Regions from separate parts of the Verrucosispora sp. NA02020 genome, predicted to be linked through region 1. Evidence: riboswitches for the same ligand, from Rfam matches in the RefSeq annotation. Region 1 holds a riboswitch; the other holds the start of a gene.
What was found. Region 1 has a riboswitch for thiamine pyrophosphate ahead of HUT12_RS28260 (thiamine phosphate synthase). Riboswitches for the same ligand answer to the same signal wherever they lie in the genome.
Positions count from the first base shown of each region.

Region 2: linked by a shared signal. The riboswitch ahead of HUT12_RS29075 (ECF transporter S component) and the one ahead of HUT12_RS28260 (thiamine phosphate synthase) in region 1 are both predicted to bind thiamine pyrophosphate.

Region 1 is NZ_CP054923.1:6,339,266-6,344,539, forward strand. It holds partial or broken gene HUT12_RS28240 (thiamine phosphate synthase) at 145-717, opposite strand; gene HUT12_RS28245 (thiazole synthase) at 798-1,571, opposite strand; gene thiS (sulfur carrier protein ThiS) at 1,622-1,822, opposite strand; gene thiO (glycine oxidase ThiO) at 1,837-3,090, opposite strand; gene HUT12_RS28260 (thiamine phosphate synthase) at 3,084-3,710, opposite strand; TPP riboswitch at 3,705-3,813, opposite strand; gene HUT12_RS28265 (ThuA domain-containing protein) at 4,207-5,274, shown strand, end outside.
Region 2 is NZ_CP054923.1:6,502,730-6,508,003, forward strand. It holds gene HUT12_RS29055 (sugar isomerase domain-containing protein) at 1-411, opposite strand, end outside; gene HUT12_RS29060 (alpha/beta fold hydrolase) at 551-1,381, opposite strand; gene HUT12_RS29065 (TIGR03943 family protein) at 1,392-2,174, opposite strand; gene HUT12_RS29070 (permease) at 2,171-3,112, opposite strand; TPP riboswitch at 3,443-3,548, shown strand; gene HUT12_RS29075 (ECF transporter S component) at 3,617-4,207, shown strand; gene HUT12_RS29080 (ABC transporter ATP-binding protein) at 4,282-5,274, shown strand, end outside.

The DNA of each region.
Region 1 (5,274 bases):
GGACGGATAGGTGGCGGCTTCGGGTGTCCTGCCTTGGGAGAGGCTGGCGGGGTGGGGCTTCGTGGGCGCCCGTCGAAGACCTGGTGGGGGCTGCTTCTGGAGAAGCTCGTGGTGGGCGGTGGTGAGGGTGGTGGCGACCTGGTGGGGGTCTCGGGCGCGCATGATGGCGCCTTGCACGGCCACACCGGTGGTGCCGGCCTCCACGCAGGCCCGGACCTGTGCGGGAGTCTCGATGCCGCCCAGAGCGAGAACGGGCACGGGGCTGCGACCCACCAGGGCGGCCAGGCCGTCGGGGCCCAGCGGTGGGCCGTAACCGGGCTTGCTGCGGGTGGGAAAGACCGGTGACAGGGTCACGTAGTCCTCGGTGGTGAGTCGGTCCAGCTCCGCCTCGTCGTGGCAGGAGCGGCCGACCAGGTCGGCGACGGGTGGCGGGTACGGGCCGGCGGCCGGCAGGTGGAGCGCGACGAATGCCCCGCCGAAGGTGCTGGGAATCCGCGGGGCGGGCTCGGTCTCGGGCAGGAGCGGGTCGGGGCCGGCGACGATCAGGGTGCCGCCCGCCTCGGCCAGGATCGGTCGCAGCTCGGCCGCGAGCACCAGGCGCTCGACACGCGGCAGGTCCTTCTCGCGCAGCACCACGCACCGCACTCCCCCGGCGACCGCCTGCGCCACCACATCGCGCAGGTCCCCCCGCGCCGCCCAGCGATCCGTCAACAGCACCACACCCGAGACCAGCTGGAGCTTGGTACGAAGAGTCTCCTGGAGGGGCGGGTCAACACCAGGATCGGCGACGTGGCGGGTCACAGGTCTGGTCGACCGTCGTCGGGCGTGGAGGCGAGCGCGTGGAAGCGACGCGGAATACGTCCCGCGCCGTACGCGAGGCGGCCCGCCTCGATCGCGTACCGCATCGCGGTGGCCATCGCGACCGGGTCCTCGGCCCGGGTGACGGCGCTGGCCAGCAGGACCGCGTCACAGCCCAGCTCCATGGCCAGGGCCGCGTCCGAGGCAGTGCCGATGCCCGCGTCGAGGATCACCGGGACCGTCACGTCCTGACGGATCAGCCGGATGTGGTGCGGGTTGTTGACGCCCAGCCCGGAGCCGATCGGCGCGCCGGCCGGCATCACCGCAGCGCAACCCACGTCGGCCAGCCGCCGGGCCAGCACCGGATCGTCCGACGTGTACGGCAGCACGGTGAACCCGTCGTCGACCAGTTCCTCGGCGGCGCGCAGCAGCTCCACCCCGTCGGGCAGCAGCGTGCGCTCGTCGCCGATCACCTCCAGTTTGACCCAGTCGGTGTCGAACGCGTCCCGGGCCAGCCGGGCCACCTTCACCGCCTCACCTGCGGTGTAGCAGCCGGCCGTGTTCGGCAGCAGACGTACGCCACAGCGGTCCAGCAGGTCGAGCAGGCCGCCCGAGCCGACCGCGACGGTGTCCACCCGGCGCAGGGCCAGCGTGACCAGCTCGGTGCCGGAGGCACGGATCGCCTGCTCCAGCACGTGCAGGTTGGCGGCCCCGCCGGTGCCCAGGACCAGCCGGGAGCCGAACCGGACCCCGCCCAGCTCGAAGCCCTTCATGCCGGCGTCCACCTCGGGCCCGTCAGTCGACGGTGTGCGGTCCATCCCGCTCACCCGCCCTGGGCGGCGCTGAGCACCTCGACCCGGTCGCCGCCCCGCAGCACCGTCGCCGGCCAGTCGGTACGCGGCACCACCTCGCCGTTGACCGCCACCGCGACGCCGCGCGGTTGCGGGGTCACGTCGCGGACCAGTTCGGCGACCGTGACCTCGTCCGACACATGGCGTCCGACACCGTTCACCGTCAACTCCATCAGGCATCCTCCGTTCACTGCGCAGGTCGGATGGCGTCGCCGGACGCGCCGAGGCCGTCCCCCGGTCCGACGTGGGCAGCGGACGTGCCGAAGCCCTCGCCCGGTCCGGCGTCGGCGACGAACGCGCCGAACCGGTCACCCGGTCCGGCGTCGGCGGCGAAGCGCTCGGGGCGGAACGGGCGGCCGATGGTGTCGACGGTCGCCCCGGTCACCAGGTCGGTGATCAGGTCGGCGGTCACCGGGGTGAGCACGATGCCGTGCCGGTGGTGACCGGTGGCGACCAGCACGTCCGGCCGGCCCGGCAACGGACCCAGGATCGGGGCGTTGTCCGGGGTGCCGGGGCGCAGCCCGGCGATCGCCTCCACCAGGTCGTACTCGGCCAGTTCCGGCAACAGATCGGTCGCGGCACGCAGCAGTCGCAGCACCGCGCCGGCACCGACCGCCAGATCGGAGCGCTCCTCGACGGTCGCCCCGACGACCACCTCACCGTCGTCGCGGGGCACCAGATAGACGTGCTCGCCGTCGGCGTACCCCCGGATGACGTGCCGGAAGCCCGGCGGACCGCCGTCGGGCGCGCGCAGCCGCAGCACCTGGCCCTTCACCGGGCGGACCGGCAACCCGGTGAGGGCGGCCGCGCCGCAGCCGGCGGCGATCACGGTCACCCGGGCGCGGACGTCGGCCGGTGTCCGCACCGGCTCCGGGACCACCGTCGCACCGGCCCGCTCGGCGGCGAGTCGCAGTGCCGGCACCAGGCGGCGCGGGTCGACCTGGTGGTCGGTGGCGGCGAGCGCCCCACCACGGACCCGGACCGCCAGCGCCGGCTCGCGGTCGCGCAGCTGCGAGGGGCGCAGCGGCGTCACCGGCAACCCCAGTCCCTGCTGGTACGCCCAGAGGCGACGCGCCTCGGCGAGGTCGTCGGCGGTGAGCCCGACCATCAGCGTGCCCTCGGTGCGGTAGCCGATGTCGGCGCCGGTCGCCTCGGTCAGCTCGGCGGCGAACGCCGGCCAGCGGGCGGCCGACTCGGTGAGCAGGGCGGTCAGTTCCTGCTCGCCGAAGTACGCCTCGGCCACCGGCGCGAGCATCCCGGCGGCGACGTGCGAGGCACCCGAGCCGGGCGCGGGATCGTGCACCACCACCCGCAACCCGCGCGCCGCACAGCGCCAGGCGATCGCCAGCCCGATCGGCCCCCCACCCACGACAGCTACGTCGGGTGTAAGGAAGGGCCCCCTACTAACGCCTGCGGTAGAGGAAGGGTCCCCTGCTAACACGTCAACGCTCCGATCAGCTCCGCCGCGACGCGAGCCGGATCGGCGGCGGCCGAGAGCACACCGACCACCGCCACCCCGTACGCCCCGGCGGCGCGCAGCGCGGGCACGTCCGCCACCGTCACCCCGCCGATGGCGAACACCGGCACGGTGACCGCCTCGGCCACGGCCCGCAGCCCGGAGACGCCGATCGCCGGCGGCAACCCGTCCTTGGTGGTGGTGGCCCGGCACGGACCGACGCCCAGATAGCTCGCGCCGGCACCGACCGCCTCGGTGGCCGAGGCCGGTTCGCGGGCGGTGGCCCCCAGCACGGCGGCCGGGCCGAGCACCTGCCGCGCCGCCGCGACCGGCAGGTCGTCCGCGCCGACGTGACCACCGGCCGCGCCGGTGGCCAACGCCACGTGCAGCCGGTCGTTGACCAGGCAGTCGACCGCGTACGGCGCGCAGAGGGCGAGGACCCGTCGGGTCAGGTCGTACGCCTCGCGGTCGGTCGCGGAGTCCTCGACCCGGACCTGCACCAGGAGTTCGGTACGGGCCACCGGCAGTACGGCCCGGAGCACGGCGAGCGGATCCCGCCCGGGCCGGGTGTCGGTGATCAGATGCAGTCGTCCCAGGGACGGCACGGCAACTCTCCTCCCTGCGCCGGCATTACCCGGATCAGGTTCGACGGTCGGGGGCTCACAGCCCCCCTCTCAGCCCGGTCGACCGGGCTCCCGTGGGTCACTTGCGTGGCCACCGTACGACAGATCCGCTGACCTGCCAAGGTGCGTCCCGCCAGGGGGGCCTGCTCCGCCGCCGGCGTTAGGAGGGGTCCCTTCCTCTACCGCAGGCGTTAGCAGGGGACCCCGCCTTGCACAGGGGGAATGCGTGCTTCACACATAAAAACGGTAATTACAGCCCACCGATACCGAAACGTTACCCATCGAAACCTTGCCATGGATCGATTCAGCGGAATTAATTTGTTCAGCGATTCGACATAATGCCGCAACGGAAGCCCTGGCACGGCACTCCGGCTGCGGCTCCATCAGGGACGGTCTTCGGCGAGCCGGCCCCCGCGACCCCTGTCCGGCAAGGATCAAGGAGACCGGAGTGTTCCGACCACGCCGTATGCGCGTGCCCATGACCGCCACCCTTCTCACCCTCGGACTGGCCGCGACCACGCTCGCCGGCGCACCCGCCGCCCAGGCCGCCCCCGTTCCGGTAGCCCAGGCGCCGGCCCCGCAGGCCGAGGCCGACCCGTTCTCGGTGCTGGTCTTCTCCAAGACCGCCGGCTTCCGGCACGGTTCGATCCCGAGCGGCATCGCCGCCATCCAGCAGCTCGGCGCGGAACACGGGTTCACCGTGGACGCCACCGAGGACAGCACCGCCTTCACCGACCAGAACCTCGCCGGATACCAGGCGGTGATCTGGCTCTCCACCACCGGTGACGTGCTCAACGCCGACCAGCAGGCGGCGTTCGAGCGCTACATCCGGGCCGGTGGCGGGTACGCCGGCGTCCACGCCGCCTCCGACACCGAGTACGACTGGGAGTGGTACGGCGGCCTGGTCGGGGCGTACTTCAACAGCCACCCGGCCAACCAGCAGGCCACGGTCAAGGTGGAGGACCCGGCGCACCCGTCCACCGCGGACCTGCCGGACCGTTGGTCCCGGTTCGACGAGTGGTACAACTACCGCACCAACCCGCGCGGCAAGGTGCACGTGCTGGCCACGCTGGACGAGACCAGCTACTCCCCCGGCTCCGGCGCGATGGGTCACGACCACCCGATCGCCTGGTGCCAGGACTACGACGGCGGCCGGGCCTGGTACACCGGTGGCGGCCACACCAACGAGTCGTACGCCGAGCCGCAGTTCCTCGGTCATCTGCTCGGCGGCATCCGGACCGCGGCCGGGGTGCAGGACGCCGACTGCGGCGCCTCGCTGACCGCCAGCTTCGAGAAGGTGACGCTGGACAGCAACACCAGCAACCCGATGGAGCTGGACGTGGCCGCGGACGGCCGGGTCTTCTACATCGAGCGCGACGGCCGGGTGCAGATCGTCAAGCCGGACACCGGCAACACGGTCACCGCCATCGACCTCGACGTCTTCACCGGCAACGAGGACGGGTTGATCGGCATCCGCCTCGACCCGGACTTCGCCACCAACAACTGGGTGTACCTCTACTACGCCCCGAACGACGGGGTGGCGCGC
Region 2 (5,274 bases), 160 kb from region 1:
GCCCCGCGCGACGACCAGCGAGGCGAACTCCACCATCGCCCCGTTCACGCCCGAGTTCGAGGCGAGCACGAAGACGTCACGCGGGCCGATCGGGGCGAGGTCGTAGAGCCGATGCGCGACCGACGGGTCCCGCTCCAGCTTCGGGCCCAGCACGTCGACCGGCTCCCCGCCGTGCAGGACCAGGTCCCGCAGGGCGATCCGGTTGGTCGGCACCAGCCCGCCGGCCCGGCCGGCGATCTCCATCGCCAGGGCCTCCGAGTGGCCGGTACCGAAGGCGTGCACCACCCCGTCGGCCCGGATCGCCTCGGCGATCAGGTCGGCCGCCCGGCCCACCTGCTCCCGCTGGCTGCCCGCCACCCGGGTCATCGTCGCGGTCACCTCGGCCAGGTAGCCCTCGGCACTCAGCGTCATGCTCTCTCCCGCCTCCCTCGGATCGCCGCCGCCCGACGACCCCACCCAGCTTCCCGCACGGCCCGTGCCGCCGGACAGCCGGACGGCGGCACGGCCGCCCCAGGTCGACGCGGCGCTCCCGCTACGACGCCGGCAGAAGTCAGCCGGGCGGGCGGGCGCGGGACAGGATCGCCTCGGCCAACGGCGTGGGCGCCTCGTCCGGGATCCAGTGGCTGACGCCGGACAGCTCGACGAGACGGTAGTCACCGGTCACGTGTGCGGCGCAGGCGTCGGCGGCGGTCCGTCCGATGGCGACGTCACGGTCGCTCCAGACGAAGGTGGTCGGTACCGACACCGGGCCGACCGCCGCCAGCTCGGAGCGGGACATCGCCCGGTACCAGTTCAGCGCCGCGGTGAGCGCGCCCGGCTCGCGCAGCGGGTCGGCGTACGCGGCCACCCGGGCGTCGTCACCGACGTCGCGCAACAGCCGCCGCAACCCGAGCGCGTCGAGGGCCAGCAGCGTCTTCTCGGCCATGCCCTGCTGCCGGAACAGCAGCATGTACGCCGAGCGCGCCTTCTGCTGCGGGTCGTGGGCCAACGCGTGCGCCATGGCGGCCGGGTGCGGCACGGAGACCGCGGTGAGCGTGCGTACCCGGTCGGGGTGGCCGGCGGCGAGCGCCCAGGCGACGACGGCGCCCCAGTCGTGGCCGACCACGTGCGCCCGCGTCACGCCGAGGGCGTCGAGCACCGCCACCGCGTCGGCGACCAACTCTCCCAGCCGGTACGCCGCCACCTCGGTCGGCCGTGCCTGCGGCGAGTAGCCCCGCTGGTCCAGCGCGTACGTGCGCAAGCCCGCGCCGTGCAGGACGGGCGCCAGCGCGTCCCACTCGCCCGAGTGCTGGGGGAAGCCGTGCAGCAGCAGCACCGGGTCACCCGAGTCGGGGCCGCCGGGGTGGATCTCGAACCGTAGACCTCGGGCGTCGACCTGCATGTCCGGAACGCTACTCGTACTGGCGCTTGGGCACCGGCACCTGCCGCCACGACTCGATCTCCAGGTACGGGATCTCGGCGTCGTTGACCGGGTCCCGGCCGATCCGGTCGCTGTAGCGGCCGACCACCTCGACCCAACTGTCGTTGGGCAGCCCGACCGGCACGTCACCGGTGAGCCCGAGTTTGATCGGCCGACCGTCGGCGGCGCAGCAGGAGAGCACCATCCGGGCGAGGATCGGCTCGCCACCGGCGCCGGTGGCGAGGAACCCGGTGAGGACCACCCGCCGGTCACCGATCGAGGTGCCCCGGTCGAACAGTGCCCGGGAGGCGTAGTCGAGCACGCTGACCTGCACCGGGTCGCCCTCCGGCAGGGGTGGGTAGTCGGACTCGCGGGGGGCGTTCAGCGCGGTGCCGGCCTGCCCCGCCGCGTACGACCCGAGGGCCGGCGGGGCGACCAGCAGCAGCCCGAGCACGGGCAGGATGAGCAGCCAGCCGATCCGGGGCTCGTGGTGGCCGTGGTCGTCGTGCTCGTCGGTCTGGCCCGTCGCCACCGGGGCGGGACCGCTCACCGGGCCGGTGGACCCGCCGCCGGTCGGGGCCGTCGCGCGGGGCGCGGAGGGACGCAGTTCGTGCCAGAGGGTCATCACCGCCGCGACCACGAGCAGCAGACCGGCGGCGATCAGGAACGGGCGCAGGCCCTCCTTGACGTACCGCAGATAGAGGTCGGTGACGCTGGCCCGGATCACCGCCCCGCCGAGCAGCAGCAGGATCACCGCTTGCGCCTGTCGGTTCACAGCAGCACCATCCCGACTCCGGTGGCCATCAGCAGGGCGACCGCGAACGTGGCCGGCGCGAACCGGAAGGCGAACCGCCGGCCGAAGACACCGGCCTGCATCGAGATCAGCTTGAGGTCGACCATCGGCCCCACCACCAGGAAGACCAGTCGGGACGTGAGGGAGAACTGCGACAGCGAGGCCGCGACGAAGGCGTCCGCCTCGGAACAGAGCGAGAGCAGGACGGCCAGCAGCGCCAGCGCCAGGATCGACAGCCAGGCGTTGTCCGCGAGGGTCTGGAGCCAGCGTTCCGGCACCAGCACGTTGATGCTGGCGGCGGCCATCGCGCCGAGCACCAGAAAGCCACCGGCGTGGGTGACGTCGTGCCGGACGGCGGCCCAGAAGGCCCGGCTCCGCCGGGGATCGTCCAGCTCCGGGCGACGCGGCATCTTGATCCACTCGGTGCGGCCGAGCCGCAGCCAGAGCCACCCCATGATCATTGCCACGATCAGGCTGGCGACCCCCCGGGCGAGGACCATCTCCGGATTGTTGGGGAAGGCGACCGCCGTGGCGACGAGCACGATCGGGTTGACCGCCGGGGCGGCCAGCAGGAAGGCCAGGGCCGCCGCCGGCGTGACGCCCCGGCGGATCAGCGAGCCCGCGATCGGCACCGACCCGCACTCGCAGCCCGGCAGCACCACACCGGCCGCGCTGGCCGCCGGCACCGCGAGCGCCGGGTGCCGGGGCAACGCCCTGGCCCAGAACGACCGGGGTACGAAGACGGCGATCACGGCGGAGAGGAGGATGCCGAAGACCAGGAACGGCACCGCCTGCACCATGATCGAGACGAACACGGTGGTCCACGTCTGGATGCGGGGATCGTCGAGCGCCCCGGCCAACGGATCACGAAAGATGATCAGCAGGACCAGCAGCGCCGCCAGGATCTCCACCGAACCGATCCGGTCGCCGAGCCAACGTCGGGGCGGCTCGCCGCCGCCCGGCCCGGCCGGACGTTCCTCGGTGGCCACGCCCGTCGGACGACCCTCCGGTTCACCGGCCGGCACGGCATGGTCCGTGTCTGTGCTCACCCTGCCGCCTCTCGGCCCTCGTGGATCGGCGGCCTGAGATTACCGTCCGGAGCCGATGACGTCGATGGATGTCACGAAACCGGGCGGGTTCCCCCGCCTGGTGGGCACCTCCGGAACCAACGGTCGTCGGCAACCGGCATGACCTGCGTAGATCACATTGTCCGTCGATCTTCGAAGGTGTTAGCGTCGGCGGGACAACACCACCTCCGACAGGGGAGCGCACAGCGCTGAGAGTGCGGGTCCGCCCGCAGACCCTCCGTACCTGATCTGGGTAATGCCAGCGCAGGGAGTTCGGTCCACCTCCAGCCCGCCACGCCCGGCCACGCCGGACGCGGCGTGCGTCTTGCCTGGTTCGACACTGGACTGGGAGCACTCATGAGCCAACCGACCACCACCCGGTGGCGCACCGTCGACATCGTCGTGGCCGCGGTGATCGCCGTCGGCTTCGGTGTCATCTTCTGGGCCTGGGGCCTGCTCTGGCGGGCGGTCGACCCGGCCTTCGCCTTCTTCCCGGCCAGCCAGGCCGTCATGTACGGCGTCTGGCTGGTCCCGGCGGTGCTCGGCGGGCTGGTGATCCGCAAGCCGGGTGCCGCGCTGTTCTGCGAGGCGGTCGCGGCGACGGTGTCGGCGTTGCTGGGCTCCGAGTGGGGCGGTGTCACCATCGTCCAGGGCCTGATCCAGGGCCTCGGCGCGGAGATGGCCTTCGCCGCCTTCCGGTACCGCTCGTTCCGGCTGCCGACGGCGCTGCTCGCCGGCGCGATGACCGGCCTCGGCGCCGCCCTGTTCGACTTCTTCACCTGGAACGCCGCGTACGAGCTGGGCACCTACCGCATCCCGTACGCGCTGCTCACCGTGCTCAGCGCCACCGTGATCGCCGGTGCCGGCGGCTACGCGCTCACCAAGGCGCTCGCCGGCACCGGCGTCCTGGACCGCTTCCCCGCCGGTCGCGAGCGGAACCTGGTCTGACCACGCCCGGTGGAGCCGGTCCGACCGGCTCCACCGGGCCACCGGCGGGTCGGGGACGAGAGCGGGGGTGGCGGATGGGTGAGGTGCGGCTGCGCGGCTTCGGCTGGCGCCACGCCGGGCGGCGCGCCTGGGCGGTGCGCGGCGTGGACCTGCGGGTACGCCGAGGCGAGCGGCTGCTGCTGCTCGGGCCCTCCGGCGCCGGCAAGAGCACCCTGCTCGCCGCGCTGGCCGGACTGCTGCCGGAGGACTCCGGCGAACAGGAGGGCAGCATCGAGATCGACGGCCGGCCGCCCGCCGAGACCCGCGAACGGGTCGGCATCGTCTTCCAGGATCCGCAGTCCCAGCTCGTCATGGCCCGCAGCGGCGACGACGTCGCGTTCGGGCTGGAGAACCGGGGCGTACCCGCCACGCAGATCTGGCCCCGGGTGGACGAGGCGCTGCGCCGGGTCGGCTTCCCGCACCCCCGCGACCGCCCCACCGCCGCGCTCTCCGGCGGCGAACAGCAGCGGCTCGCCCTGGCCGGCGTGCTCGCGCTCCGTCCCCACCTGCTGCTGCTCGACGAACCCACCGCCAACCTCGACCCGGCCGGGGCCGACCTGGTCCGTGCCGCCGTGGGCCGCGCGGTCGACGGCGACACCACCCTGATCCTGGTCGAGCACCGGGTGGCGGACGCCCTGCCGCTGGTCGACCGGGTGGTGGTGCTCGACGCCGGTGGCGGCGTCCGCGTCGACGGCCCGCCGGAGGCCGTGTTCGCCGCCCACGGCGACGCCCTCGCCGCCGACGGCGTCTGGGTGCCCGGCCGCCAGATCCCGCCGCGCCGGGCCACCACCGGCCCCGGCGAGGTGTTGCTCACCGCCGACCGGCTCGGCCACCCGCCCCGGCTGGCCGCCACCGACCTGGCGGTACGCGCCGGAGCGGCACTCGCCGTGCTCGGCCCCAACGGCGCCGGCAAGTCCACCCTCGCGGTGCTGCTCGGCGGGCTGCTCAAGCCGGGCACCGGGCGGCTGGCGGCCGGCGTCGAGCTGGCCGGGGCCGACGCCCGCACCCCACCTCACCGGTGGCGGGCA